DNA from 3 places in the Geomicrobium sp. JSM 1781026 genome. Region 3 is predicted to be linked to each of the others. Evidence: riboswitches for the same ligand, from Rfam matches in the RefSeq annotation. Region 3 holds a riboswitch; each other region holds the start of a gene.
What was found. Region 3 has a riboswitch for S-adenosylmethionine ahead of ACE1TF_RS12495 (methionine biosynthesis PLP-dependent protein). Riboswitches for the same ligand answer to the same signal wherever they lie in the genome.
Positions count from the first base shown of each region.

Region 1: another riboswitch for S-adenosylmethionine. It lies ahead of ACE1TF_RS15585 (methionine ABC transporter ATP-binding protein); the one in region 3 lies ahead of ACE1TF_RS12495 (methionine biosynthesis PLP-dependent protein).
Region 2: another riboswitch for S-adenosylmethionine. It lies ahead of ACE1TF_RS03595 (methionine ABC transporter ATP-binding protein); the one in region 3 lies ahead of ACE1TF_RS12495 (methionine biosynthesis PLP-dependent protein).

Region 1 is NZ_JBHFQF010000009.1:18,679-23,492, reverse strand. Features, by position in the region: gene ACE1TF_RS15595 (PepSY-associated TM helix domain-containing protein) at 1-897, shown strand, start outside; gene ACE1TF_RS15590 (FixH family protein) at 890-1,375, shown strand; SAM riboswitch class I at 1,448-1,553, shown strand; gene ACE1TF_RS15585 (methionine ABC transporter ATP-binding protein) at 1,709-2,728, shown strand; gene ACE1TF_RS15580 (methionine ABC transporter permease) at 2,729-3,409, shown strand; gene ACE1TF_RS15575 (MetQ/NlpA family ABC transporter substrate-binding protein) at 3,433-4,299, shown strand; gene ACE1TF_RS15570 (M20 family metallopeptidase) at 4,312-4,814, shown strand, end outside.
Region 2 is NZ_JBHFQF010000002.1:130,279-135,092, reverse strand. Features, by position in the region: gene ACE1TF_RS03610 (FAS1-like dehydratase domain-containing protein) at 1-280, opposite strand, end outside; gene ACE1TF_RS03605 (MetQ/NlpA family ABC transporter substrate-binding protein) at 349-1,161, opposite strand; gene ACE1TF_RS03600 (methionine ABC transporter permease) at 1,311-1,979, opposite strand; gene ACE1TF_RS03595 (methionine ABC transporter ATP-binding protein) at 1,957-2,982, opposite strand; SAM riboswitch class I at 3,060-3,162, opposite strand; gene ACE1TF_RS03590 (hypothetical protein) at 4,038-4,394, shown strand; gene ACE1TF_RS03585 (SDR family oxidoreductase) at 4,503-4,814, opposite strand, start outside.
Region 3 is NZ_JBHFQF010000006.1:141,312-146,125, reverse strand. Features, by position in the region: gene ACE1TF_RS12500 (bifunctional homocysteine S-methyltransferase/methylenetetrahydrofolate reductase) at 1-1,582, opposite strand, end outside; gene ACE1TF_RS12495 (methionine biosynthesis PLP-dependent protein) at 1,591-2,712, opposite strand; SAM riboswitch class I at 2,795-2,898, opposite strand; gene ACE1TF_RS12490 (hypothetical protein) at 2,961-3,125, opposite strand; gene prsW (glutamic-type intramembrane protease PrsW) at 3,138-3,803, opposite strand; gene ACE1TF_RS12480 (asparaginase) at 3,823-4,797, opposite strand; gene ACE1TF_RS12475 (YpdA family putative bacillithiol disulfide reductase) at 4,809-4,814, opposite strand, start outside.

The DNA.
Region 1 (4,814 bases), on a different contig from region 3:
ATTGTGAGTGGCCTGTACTTATGGTTTCCTCGTAAAAAAAATAAAGTTCAAGGAGTGATCGTTCCCCGCTTTAGAAAAGGTAAACGCACACTCATTCGTGATTTTCACGCGGTGCCAGCATTTTGGCTTTCCGGAGGGATGATTTTCTTACTCGTCACTGGCTTATTGTGGACCGGCTTTTGGGGGAATGGGGTTCAACAACTAGTAACGAGCACAGGTGCAGGGTATCCACCTTCAATATGGGTTGGTTCTGCTCCTGAATCTGAAGTCATATCTGAAGATGTAGCTGATGTGAGTTGGGCTGCAGAAAATCTGCCTGTACCAGAATCACAATATATTGCAGGATTTGAACAAGTATCCATTACCGAAGTGACGAGGGTGGCAAAACAGCTCGATATTCATCCGACATACGATATCTTCTATCCAAGTGGACAAGAAGGAGTTTTCACACTTTCTGTCTTCCCGCACCGAGCTCAAGATGAAGCAACCGTTCATATCGATCAATATAACGGTGCGGTTTTGGCCGATTACCGATACGATGATTATGGAACGATAGGTAAAGCGATGGCGCTTGGCATTACGATTCATAAAGGATTACAATTTGGGTTTTGGAATCAGATAGCCGGACTGCTCGTTTGCGTAGGGATGGTGGTCATGATTTTAAGTGGTTTTTGGCTATGGAAACGCAGGAAGCCAACGACCCATTCTGGTGCACCGAGATCAATCCGAATTACCGAAGCGAGAGGGATATTGACGATTCTCCTCATCTTTGCCGTCATCTTCCCACTTGTTGGTTTGTCTCTTGTCGTCGTTTATCTCATTGATCGCTACATCATTCGAAAGAGCAAAACGTTGCGAACATGGCTCAATGTTCAAGAGGAGGAACACCATGCGTAGAGGAATGATCGTGGGCTTCCTACTAGTAATGTTGTCGGGTTGTTCAATGGTGGAACGGTTCGTGGACGCCAACAATCATGATGACTACAATGACAGGGAAAGACTCGTTGTAGATATGATGACAAATGAGATTGTCACCGCAAACGAACAGCAACGCCTCTCTGTTCAAGTGACAGCAGACTACATTCCTGTCGTTGATGCAGAACATGTCGGTATCCGCATTTGGCCGGTATTAGCAGGGGAAGAAGAAGCAGATGAGTACGAGCTCTTCCACCATACGATGGGCGTGTATGAAACAGAAGTAGAAGTCTCTCGGGAAGGCCTGTATTACGCGGAGGCCGTCGTAGAAATCAATGACCAAAAGCTACGACCGAAAAAATATTTTGCCGTCGGTCGTCTCTATCAAGAGGAAGTACTTTTGTTAATGGAAAATGGATCAGAGGAATCGGGAAATGAAGATCATAGCGCTCATCACTAGATAAAAAATTTAAAAGGCAGTTGACAAAATAAATTTTGTCTATATAATAAAAGAAAATTCATAACTAAATATTTCTTATCCAGAGAGGTGGAGGGACTGGCCCTTTGAAACCTCGGCAACAGGCTTACTCTTAAGCACTGTGCCAATTCCTGTAGCATGTATGCTGCGAAGATAAGAAGAGCCTAAACGGGATAAAGACCAACCATCCTCTCTTCTTATTTTAAGAAGGGAGGATTTTTCGTTTCCAAAAGGATACGGTTGAAGAGATTTTTATCGTTAAAACTAAGTAAATTTATATGTTAAATAAGAATTTGTCGTTAGAGGGGAATGTAGATGATTACATTTGAAGACGTATCGAAAATATACGAAACAAAAACAGGTGCAATTCATGCGTTGAAAAACGTGAATGTCACGATTGATAAAGGAGAAATACATGGTGTTATCGGCTTGAGTGGGGCAGGGAAAAGCACGCTCATTCGTTGTGTGAATCTCATTGAGCGTCCAACATCGGGGCGCGTGCTCGTGGACGGTATTGACTTGAGTCAGAAATCTGGTAAACAACTCCAAAACCAAAAACAAAACATTGGCATGATCTTTCAACATTTTAATTTGTTGCAATCCCGGACGGTGTTTCAGAACATTGCGATGCCGCTAACCTTACAGAAGAAGTCGAACAAGGAAATAACAGAGCGTGTAGAAGAGTTGCTCCAGTTTGTTGGTTTGGAGCATCATAAACATCATTATCCAGAACAGTTATCAGGTGGACAAAAGCAACGAGTGGGTATTGCTCGTGCGCTTGCTTCAAACCCATCGATCCTGTTGTGTGATGAAGCAACATCCGCACTCGACCCGGAGACGACAAATTCGATTTTGCAGCTCATTAAAGAAATTAATAAACAATATCAAATTACTGTGCTACTCATCACGCATGAAATGTCGGTCATTCAACAAATTTGTGATCGGGTGTCGGTCATGGACGATGGCGAGATTGTTGAGAGTGGTTCTGTTATCGATGTTTTCTCTAAACCGCAAGAAGAAACGACGAAGAAGTTTGTAAAGTCAGTATTTCAAGCCGACATCCCGAGTCGCGTTATGGAAACTGTGAAGACGCAAGATGAGCATTCCAAAGTGATTCAGATTGAGTTTATTGGTTCGTCATCGAGTGAACCGATTTTATCGCAGATGGTAAAGAAGTTCGGAGTTGATGTGAATGTACTGTACGGCAATATTACCGAAATACAACAAGTGCCTTTTGGACATCTCGTCATTCAAATCCAAGGAGAAGAACAAGCGATCGAGCAGGCCATTGACTTTGTATACGAAAACGACCTTTCCCTAAAGGAGGTGGCATAAATGTTAGAAATGCTACCGTCTGCAATCCAGCCGAATATTACGACCGCTCAACTACTGGATGCTTTATATGAAACATTGTATATGGTAAGCATCTCTCTCGTATTTTCGGTTCTAATTGGCGCGGTGTTAGGCGTGATTCTCGTTGTCACAAGAGAAGGGCATATCCTTTCATCACCATTCATTTTTAACCTTTTAAATCCAGTCATTAATGTGTTGCGTTCGATTCCATTTATTATTTTACTCGTTGCAATTATTCCGATTACTCGTGCCATTGTTGGTACGTCGGTCGGAACGACGGCAGCCATTGTGCCCCTTGTTGCCTATGCGGCACCGTATGTTGCAAGACTCGTTGAGAACTCATTGCTTGAAGTTGAACCTGGAATATTGGAGGCAGCTGATGCGATGGGGGCATCGAAAGTACAGGTGATTACAAAGTTTATCTTACCTGAAGCGATGGGCTCGCTCATCCTTACGATTACGACGGTAACCATTGGTCTGGTTGGGGCGACTGCGATGGCGGGTGCGATTGGAGCTGGAGGAATTGGTGACGTTGCGCTCACATACGGGTATCAGCGGTTTGATAATATGACGATGCTCATCACCGTCGTACTGCTCGTCTTAATTGTTCAAGCGGTACAAACATCAGGTAATTATTTTTCGCGAAAAGCAAGAAGAAGATAAAACAGATAGAGGAGAATGCCATAATGAAAAAACAATTGAAATTCGTAGGGGTAACATTTACTGCAGCGGCACTCGTTGCGTGCGGCGATGATGAACAATCACAAACGGAGGCAGGAGCGTTTAGCCCTGATGACCCGGTAACAGTAAAGATTGGCGTGAGCGGGACCGACACGCCGCAGTGGGACTATATTGCTGAACTTGCTGAAGAGGAAGGCATTGAGATTGATTTAATTCGTTTTAGTGATTATGTGCAACCGAATATCGCACTTGCCGAAGAGGAGATTGACGCCAATGCTTTTCAAACCGTTTCTTACTTTGACAACTTTAAAGAAGAGCACGGGTTTGATCATTTAGAAGCCATTGCAGCGACTGTGCTCGCTCCTTTAGGCTTGTACAGCGACGAGTATGAGCGCGTGGAAGACATCCCAGAAGGGGCTGAAATTGCCATAGCCAATGAAGTGACCAATCAAGCGAGAAATCTTATGCTTCTCGAAGAAGCCGGGCTATTAGAGCTAGAAGACGATTTCGGGGTAACGAGTGGGCTTGATGACATTAAAGAGAATCCTTTAAACCTAACACTCACACCTGTTCAACCGGCGAATGCGCCTCGCATCATGGCAGACATTGATGCCGCAATTATTAACAACGGAATCGCTGTAGATGCAGGTTTAAGCCCTCCTGATGATGCCATTGCCATTGAAGATGAGACGGCTACGCCTTATATCAATATTATCGCTGCGCGTGAGGACAATGCTGATGATCCAGCGTTGCAAAAGATTATCGACATTTACCAAAGCGAAGAAGTTGAACAATTTATTTTAGACGAGTATGAAGGTGCAAGTATTCCGACATTTATTTCAGTCGAAGAATTGCTCAATTACCCAAAATAGGAGGTCATTACGATGACGAGAGAAGCGTTAAAACAAACCATTACCGATTACGCAAAAGCGCACCAACAAACCTTTATTACCATTAGTCAGCAAATTCATGCACGTCCGGAATTAGGAAATGAAGAAGTGTATGCATCTGCACGATTATCTGAGCAATTAGAACGTGAAGGGTTCTCCGTCCAACGAAACATTGCGGGACACTCGACTGGATTTATTGCAAAAAAGTCATCTGAAAAACCAGGTCCAACCGTATACTTTCTTGCTGAGTACGATGCGTTGCCAGAAATCGGGCATGCTTGTGGCCATAATATCATCGGGACGACGAGCGTATTGGCAGCCATTCTTCTAGGGCAAATTATTGAAGAAATTGGAGGTACGGTGGCTGTTGCTGGAACGCCTGCAGAAGAAGGTGGAGATAACGGCAGTGCAAAAGCAAGTTTTGTTAATCGAGGGTACTTTGATGATGGCGATGCCGCAATTATGATTCATCCGGGCAAAGAGACGCGCGTGTCTGG
Region 2 (4,814 bases), on a different contig from region 3:
GGTGGGCGCTCGTAAACTGCGCGCCCATCTCTTTGTTCCAATACGGCTGCGTAATCCAAACGAACAAGCTGCTATACGGGGCAATGATGCGTCCGTAGCCATACTGCTCTGCTACGTGTTGGTCGGTATGTAGCGGGCAGTCGAACTCTAGCGGTTCGACAAAACGGCGCACCGCGGATGCCTCAATTGGGTCCGCTCCCCAAAGCTGCTCCCCAGGACAAAAATCGGTACCTACGCGTTCAACTATCGGTTGCCATGCACGTTTCCAGTCTGGTTGCATATGAAAAACCCTCCTTCTATTGGGAAGGAGGGTGCAAAAATGGTGCCAATACGGGTGAGATGGGCGATTTACTCCATCCACTCCGGCTTTCCGAACCCTTCGAACTGCTCGTCAATGATTTCTTCGAACTGTTCGGATTCGATTACATCTACGATGTCTTGAGCAAGCTGCCCGTCTTCGTCCTCGGCACGGACGGCGACGACGTTGCGGTACTGATCAGGCATGTTTTCGAGTGCGAGCGCATCCAACAGGTCCATCTCAGCACCGAGGGCGAAGTTCCCTGGCACAGCGGTAAGCGCTGAGCTACCGACTTGGCGCGGCAGTTGTGCGGCTTCCAGCTCAACAAACTGCAAATCGAGGGGGTTGCCGGTAATGTCACGGGCCGATGCGGTGAGCTCGTCGATGCCGTCTTCAAATTCGATGAGCCCTTCTTCTTCGAGCATGATGAAGGCGCGGGCGGCGTTGGTCGGATCATTTGGAATCGCAACTTCCGCGCCTTCAGCAACGTCGCTCAAGTCACTGTATTCATCGGAATACAACCCCATCGGTGCAGTCGGAACGGTGATGAGCCCGACGAGATCGAGGTTGTTTTCTTCAGTGAAGTTCTCAAGGTAGACGGTGTGTTGAAACAAATTGGCGTCGATTTCTTCATTTGCTAGCGCATTGTTCGGATACACATAGTCGGAGAATTCTTGAATGTCGACGGAATACCCCTTTTCTTCCAAGCCGGGCACGATTGCCTCCGACAACATATCGCTATAAGGACCAGCGGTAGCTCCCAATGTGATGTCGCCAGCCGTCTCCTCGCTGCCTTCACTTTCGTCTCCGCAAGCGGACAATACCAATACACTTCCTAATAAGAATACGGTCGATTTTTTCAACTGATTTCTCTCCTTCTCTATTTAGATACTCTCTTTAGCTGGGACATGGATCTTACTTCTCGTTGCTTGCGTTCCGGGTAGCGCCCCTAGGAGGAATGGCATTTGCTATGACCGTCGCTCCTGTTTTGACCCTTGCACCTCTTGCGGTTTTATGTTCGTTTGTCCACACGCTTAGCGATTAGATCTCCAATTTGTTGGATTACTTGGACGAGGACGATGAGCAACACAACGGTTGCAATCATGATCGTTGTGTCGTACCGGTAATGGCCATAGCGAATGGCAAGATCTCCGATGCCGCCCCCACCGACAACACCGGCCATCGCCGAATAAGCGATGAGACTAATAATCGTAAGGGTAAGCCCTTGAATAATTGATGAGCGGGCTTCTGGGAAGAGGACGTCTTTCATGATCATCCAAGGGGTGGCACCTGTTGAAATCGCCGCCTCAATCATGCCTTTGTCGATATCCCGAAGCGCAGTTTCAACGATGCGCGCAAAGAATGGGATGGCGGCAACAGATAAGGAAACGCTCGCCGCGACAGGTCCAGTCGTTGTACCAACGAGCAGCCCGGTCACCGGAAAGAGTAAAACGAGCAAGATGATGTACGGAATCGAGCGGACGATGTTGACGATAAAGCCAAGTGTCTGCTGCAAGATGACGTTCTGCCAAAACAATCCGCGGTCGGTGACGAATAAAATGATGCCGAGCGGCAAACCGATAATGATCGCGACGACGGTAGATATGCCGATCATCTGCATCGTTTCCACAAATGCTTCTGCCATGTCGGGCAACAAATTAATTAGATGTTGAAAGTCCATCGCGTAACACCTCCACATCTGCTTGTCGTTGCTGAATGTAGTTAATACCCGTTTGTACGTCACCGATTTCTCCGCGCAGCTCCATGATGAATATGCCGAGCGGCCGGTTTTCGATGTATTCAATCGCACCGTGCAAGAAGTTTCCTTTTATGTCGATTTGTTGCAACATATCCCCGATGATGCCTTCACCAGCTACCGTGCCACGAAATGTCACTTTAATAATTGTCCCTGTGCAACCAGCAAGCGTTTCTTCTGGCACTTCAAATGAAACGACGTTGGAGATGAACTCTTGTGTGAGCGCCTCTTGCGGATCAGCAAATAGGTCATATACGCGCCCATGCTCAACGACTTCCCCGTCCTGCATAATCGCCATTCGGTTACAAATCTCTTTCACCACACCCATTTCATGGGTAATGAGTACAATCGTTAATCCTAAGTCTCGATTCAAATTTTTTAACAACCGCAAGATGGATTGCGTCGTCGTCGGATCAAGAGCCGACGTAGCCTCGTCGCACAAAAGCACCGCCGGGTTATTTGCAAGAGCACGCGCTATGCCGACACGTTGTTTCTGACCACCGCTCAGTTGCGCCGGGTAAACGTCACGCTTATCGGAAAGTTCAACTAATCCGAGTAGCTCGTCGACCCGTGCGGGGATGGCTTCTTTCGACTCCCCTGCTGCTCGAAGCGCAAACGCCACGTTGTCATAGACCGTTTTTTGACTAATTAAGTAAAAATGCTGAAAGATCATGCCAATCTTTAGTCTCTGCTTACGGAGCTCTTCCCCCTTCAATTTGGTCATCTCCGTACCGTCAACGCTGACTGAACCGCTCGTCGGTCGTTCAAGCACGTTTATGCAGCGCAGTAGCGAACTTTTCCCTGCCCCGGAGTATCCGATGATGCCAAAGATATCTCCACGTGCAATCGCCAAAGTCACATCCTTAACACCGGTCACCGTTTTCTTTTTCGTCTGATATACTTTTGTCAAATTGTTAATTTCAATCATCTCTCGACCCCCAACCCAATAAAAAAAGACCCTTTTCGTCTGAAAAAAGTCTTGAATGGCAATGTGCACAATTTCACGACTTATCTTTCAGAATTGTTGCATTCTGCTGGACTTGGCACCTTCCTCAATGGAGGTTGCCGGACGTCATCGGGCCATTCCCTCGGTCACTCTCGATAAGCAAAATATGAAGTTAGTAGTAGCTATCGTAATACTTTAAAGCGATAATGTCAACAGAAAATACTAACTTTTCTGATCGGAATTGAAGCATGATTTTTATTGCAGGAAGCGGATGAACGATGTCGAATCTTCTTACATAAGCTCCCTCAAATAGGCTATGCACATCCGGGTGCGAACCCGAAGCGAACATAAAAACCCTGGGTGACCCGCACCAAAAATCGGGTCAATTTTGTGAAAGTATGTAATGATTGCTAGTTTATACCCCCATTAATGTGCGAAAAAAGTAATTGTTAGAAGAAAAAATAAACGGATATTGGTCAATAGACCCTTAATTTCGCAGTCGCACCCTGTATGGGTGCGTGGATTGAAATTCCTGGGTGTTGGATCGGAAAACCATCATCATCGTCGCACCCTGTATGGGTGCGTGGATTGAAATTTTTTTAGCAACACTACCTAAAAAGAGAAAAAGTGTCGCACCCTGTATGGGTGCGTGGATTGAAATAAGGTTTGTCGTATAAATCATAGGCTTACCGTCACACCCTGTACAGGTTCAACTCCCGCCGTCCTCAGCAGGCACATCATACTTATGTATGCGATTGCATTATGCTAGGTTTCGTACCGCTTCTCTAGGGTGCGTGGATTGAAAAATATAGAAGGATGGGGTTGTTTATCCCTAGTAGTCCTGACAGCTCTCGCTCGTCAGGAAAACGAAACAAGGCCGCCACTATATTGAAGTGGGGGCCTTGTTTCATGTTTGTTTACTTTTTCTCTTTTTCCAAGTTGATACACGTATTACAGCTGTTATTCAAAATTTATTTCCATTTTTTCGGATTTATTCTTTTTCTTTTAGGGAAAGGGTAGGCAAGGAGATGATCGGATTGAATCCTTTGCGAGCTGTAACGATTATGAGCGCCGCCGCTTTGTCTCAATCTATGGCAGGAGAATTGGTGCCTGAACCAAGTGAGCCTGTGGAAGAACAAGAAATGGTTGAGGTGGAAGCAGAAGAGGAGCAAATACTCGATGAAGAAGAAGTGATTGGCATTGTGAGTGATGATTTTCAAACTGAAGCGGAAAGTTATCGCTTGATGAATGAAGGGATTAATGATGACGATGAATATGTCATTACCGTAGCAGAGTCCGTTTCGGACGAAAACGGTGACTCGTCCCACATAGCGACACTCAACCGCTATTATGTAAATAAACATACAGGCGAGTTTTGGAAAGAATATGACTAGGCAGTCTTTGTAAAATAGGGTTACTTTTTATGAAAAGTACAACATATATCGGCATTAAAAAACGCCTCTTGCGACGGTGACTTATTACCGTTGCAAGAGGCGACTTCTTTACACGCCGGAATAAGCCATAAACCCTCCGTCAACCGGGACTGTTATACCAGTGACAAAGCGCGATGTTTCGTCATCGGCAAGCCAGAGCAACGTGCCGAGTAAGTCTTCAGGTTCACCGAATCTTCGCTGTGGGGTATGATCGATAATTTTGTTCGCACGTGCGGTACGTCCCCCGTCTGGGGTGGTGAGCAAATCGCGATTTTGTTCAGTGAGGAAGAACCCTGGCGCGATTGCGTTCACACGTATTCCCGTCTCTGCAAAATGGACAGCTGTCCATTTTGTTAAGTTGTCGATGCCAGCTTTGGCGGC
Region 3 (4,814 bases):
GACTATTAATGAGCGGCATAATGCCAACATAAATTGGCACGTTAATATGTGCAGTTGCTTTTTTCAATGCATATAGTGTATCTACGTCATAGACCGGTTGTGTCATGACAAAGTCCGCACCTAGTTTGATCTTCTTATCTAATCGTTTAACGGCTTTTTCCATCGAAGAGACGTTTGGATTAAATGCGGTTCCAACTCGGAAATTTGTTTTCACACCGAGTGAACGACCAGAATGGGAAAACCCTTCGTTCATTTCTTTTAGCATAGAGATCAGATCAAATGACGTGAGGTCATACACCGATGATGCTCCAGGGAAATCACCCACTTTCGTTGGATCTCCAGTGATTGCTAGCACATCGGTAATGCCGAGTGCATGCAAGCCAAGAAGGTGAGATTGCATGCCGATGAGATTTCGGTCCCGGCAAGCAATGTGAACAAGTGGGCTCGCACTCGTTCTTTGTTTAATAAGTGTAGCACTAGCGACATTGTCCACTCTCGATGTCGCTAACGAATTATCTGCGAGTGTAATTGTATCCGCACCTGCTTCGGTTAAAGCTTTTGCGCCGTCCACAAATATGTCCAATTTCGATAAAGACTTCGGTGGATCAAGTTCAACAATGACGCTCGGTACCTTTTGATTCGAAACAGGGTGATCTTTTGATTCCAGTCGTTTTGAACGAACATAATGGTTATTTGACGTTTGTCGTTTGATCGGCTCTTTACCTTTAAGCTGATCTTTTAACGCACGAATATGTTCGGGTGTCGTTCCGCAACAACCTCCGATGAGATTTACGCCTAAATTTCTAAAGGACACTGCCTGACTTTTGAAATAATTTGGGTTGGATTGATAGACAAGCCTTCCATCTCGGATGCCTGGTAAGCTTGCATTTGGATAGGCAGACAACAATAAATCCGTCGGAATATCACTCTCTTTAATGGATGTAATCGTTTGAGCAGGGCCCATTCTGCAATTCAAACCGACAACATCTGCACCTTCACTTTGCAACCTTTGCAAAGCATCTTGAAGCAAAATGCCTCCGTGCAGCACACCCACATCTCCTAAGGACACATTGGCAACAATCGGGATGGATGCATCTTGCTCTTTAATGAGCCGGATGGCACGAATAAGCTCGTGCAAATCATAGTACGTTTCAAGTAGCATGACGTCGGGTGAACTCGCTAATAGTGCCTTTGTTTGTTCTAAAATTGCGTCATCAATTTCTTCATCGGTCCACTCACTTGACCGACCATCCCGAATACCGCCAATCGTACCGGCTACATACGTTCCGTCAGAATGTGCCGCTGCTCGTTTTGCAAGTTCCACACCGGCTTCATTAATTCGAGTAACTTGTGACTCTAGCCCGTAATTCTTCAACTTTAAGCGATTCGCAGCATATGTATTCGCCTGAATAAGATTGGCGCCTGCTTTTACATATTCCAAGTGGGCTTCGTATACTTGTTCCGCTGCATAAAGGTTCGCCTGTTCAATTGATCCGGTAATATCTTGGCTGTAAAGAAGGGTTCCCATTGCACCATCACCAATAATGATTGTCTTTTGTAAAGCTTCAATAAATTTCACCATGAGCCCTCCTATACATTCACGAGTTTCGCCGCTTCTTCAAAAGCATAACGAAGATCATTAGTAAGGTCGTTTGCACTTTCAATTCCACAAGACATTCTCATAAGTGTTTCATCGATGCCAATTTCTAATCGGACGTGCTCTGGAACATCGGCATGGGTTTGAGATGACGGGTAAGTCATTAAACTTTCCACCCCACCGAGGCTTTCAGCAAACGTAATGAGTGATAGATTTCGTAAAAGTGGGTCAACGAGCTCTGGGTTTGTAACACGAAACGATAACATCCCACCTTTGCCAGGATAAAGGACTTCTTTCACGAGTGGGTGTTCGTCTAGATACACAGCCACTTCTTTCGCGTTCTCTTCATGTTTCTTCATACGTAATGACAATGTTTTCATTCCTCGTACGAGCAGCCAACAGTCAAAAGCCCCAAGCGTCATTCCGATCCCATTTTGGATGTCGAACAATTTCTCCCCAATCGCTGGGTCTTTCACTGCAATTAATCCTGCTACGAGATCATTATGTCCGCCCAAATACTTGGTCGCGCTATGAATGACAATATCTGCACCTTCTTCTAAAGGTTTTTGCAATAGCGGGGTATAAAACGTATTGTCAACAATCAATAGAACGTTATTTCTTTTAGCAATCGCTTGAATTTGCTGAATATCCGCTTCCTGCATTTGCGGATTCGTCGGTGTCTCAATGAACAGTGCACGCGTGTTGTCTGTAATCGCTTCTTCGAGTAATTCTAGGTTTCTAGGGTCAACGTATTGAATGTTCACGCCCCACTTTGGCCAAAACTGTTGGAACAAACGATATGTCCCTCCATATAGATCGAGGGACGCAATAATTTCATCCCCTTGTTCAAACAATGAAAGAACCGTTTGAATCGCCGCCATTCCGGAACTACAAGCAAAACCTCTCGATCCCATTTCCAAATCAGCAATCGCTTCTTCAAGAACGTCTCGTGTTGGGTTTTTCGTTCGGGCGTAATCATACCCTGTAGACTCCCCAACACCAGAATGACGGTACGCAGTGCTCATATAAATCGGGGCATTAACCGCTCCGGTCGTTTCATCTCTTCGGTTTCCTGTCTGAACGAGCTTCGTTTCTTGTGAATATCCCTTTGCCATTCAAATCATCCTCTCTACGTGAACCAAAGATAAAAAATGCCCTCTTCAGAGTATGAAGAAGACACGATCGTTTCGATGTTTCTTCTTATCTCTCGGCATATCATGCCAGTAGGAATTAGCACCTGACTCCTTGAGCTGGTTGCTGAGACTTCTTAGGGCCTATCCCTCAGTCTCTCACGATAAGATTCCTTGTTCATTTAGTTGTAGTGTTACGATACCTTATTCAGAAACAGGTTGCAAGTATATTTCTATTCTGGTGATGCTTCAATGACGAGCTCTTCTTCATTTCCGCATACACATCGTTTGAATCCTGTCTCATATTCACCGTCATTCTTCTGCCTTCCGCGCAGAATATACTTTTCTCCACACTTCGGACAGCGGATGACGATTCGATACCTCGCATCTGTCGTCATGAAGCTCCCTCCTTAAACTGACTGTTTACTGTTTTCATTTGCTTTTTTTACCTTACTTAAGCCTAACCACCATAAAAAAATCATAAACGGAATGAGGACAAACGGCATCCAATTGTTGGAATAAGTGAGCACTAGATTAAAGATACCGTGAAAGACGACGGGAAGAATCAAGCTATACATGAGCCATTTCTTCCTTTGACCCCGTACTTGATAACGGGCAGAACCTAAATAATAACCCATAATCACACCGAAAAGTGCATGTCCACTCACTGGGAATAGCGCTCTTCCTATAACCGCGTCAGGGCCTTGACCTATAAGATAAAATATATTCTCCAGCGTCGCGAATCCTAATGAAAGTGCGACAGCATAAACAATTCCATCGAATTTCACAGTGAATTGTCCAAACTTATAGACCGTAAAAATCAAGAAAAACCATTTAAAGAATTCTTCCAGCAACGCTGATTTTAGAAATGTCTCTGCCAATCTAGATGTTAACAAACCTTCTTCTGTCAGCGCAAATTGTATGACCATTATCGGAAACACGATGAGCATTCCGATAATAAATGCCCGAATAACATCTCTCCACCCAGCGCTTCCATATTCATTTCTTAAGTAAAAATACGTGAGCAATGCCAAGGCAGGAGCAGATCCAACAGAAATGAGCGCCACAACATTCATGTCTACTTCCTTTACGTATTTATTGGTCGAATGCCGACTGAAGGTTCATTAGTTCTGCTGATAAGAGCACGTATAACTTTACTTTTGCTTTCTTACTACTATAGTCTTTGCCAAGAATCACACCTTGATTCAACAAGTCATACGTACTGCCTTCATAATCGTATGAAGGGTATACTTCTCCTTCTTCTGCACTCGTCGTAATCACGATCGGTTTTTTGGCGTTACGTATGAGTGGCATGTACGCTTTTGGCACTTGACCTCTTCCAAGCCCCTCAATTACGATCCCATCGATGCTCGATGAGTCAAGCATGAACTGCAGCACTTCGGCAGAAGCACCTAGATGAACTTTCAAAATTTCAACGTGAAACTCCTTTTTCGGAGTAAACCGCGGCTCAGTAATAATAACCTCACGCACGAGTGGTTTTTGGAAGATGTGTGCTTGATCATTATCAACAATTCCAAAATACCCGTAACCAAAAGCATTAAAACCTTGAACATTACTTGCATGTTCTTTTCTAACATATTTAGCAGAGAACATTCTCTCATTAAAGATAACCACTACACCTAACTCTTTTACTCTGGCGTCAGATGCGGTAATGACCGCATTTCTTAAATTCACAGAAGCGTCGCTACCGACTTGTTCAGGCCCACGTTGTGAGCCAGTGACGACGACAGGTTTAGACACCGGTAACGTTAACTCTAAGAAGTAAGCAACTTCTTCTAACGTATCTGTTCCTGACGTAACGACCACACCGGTAATACTTGGATCTTTACAATAGTCCATCACCACTTCTCTTACGTTCCACAAGTCTGTAAATGTTAAGTGAATGGACGGCTTGGACACAGCGGAACAAATCTCTAAAGAAACGTCAAAAGGAGCATCCAATGAAGCGACTAACTCTTCACCGTCTAGCTCCCCAGCGACTAACTTGCCTTCTTTCGTTTCTTTACTGGCAATTGTCCCCCCCGTTGTTACGAGTGCAATGGATTGCATCTACTCACCTCTCATTG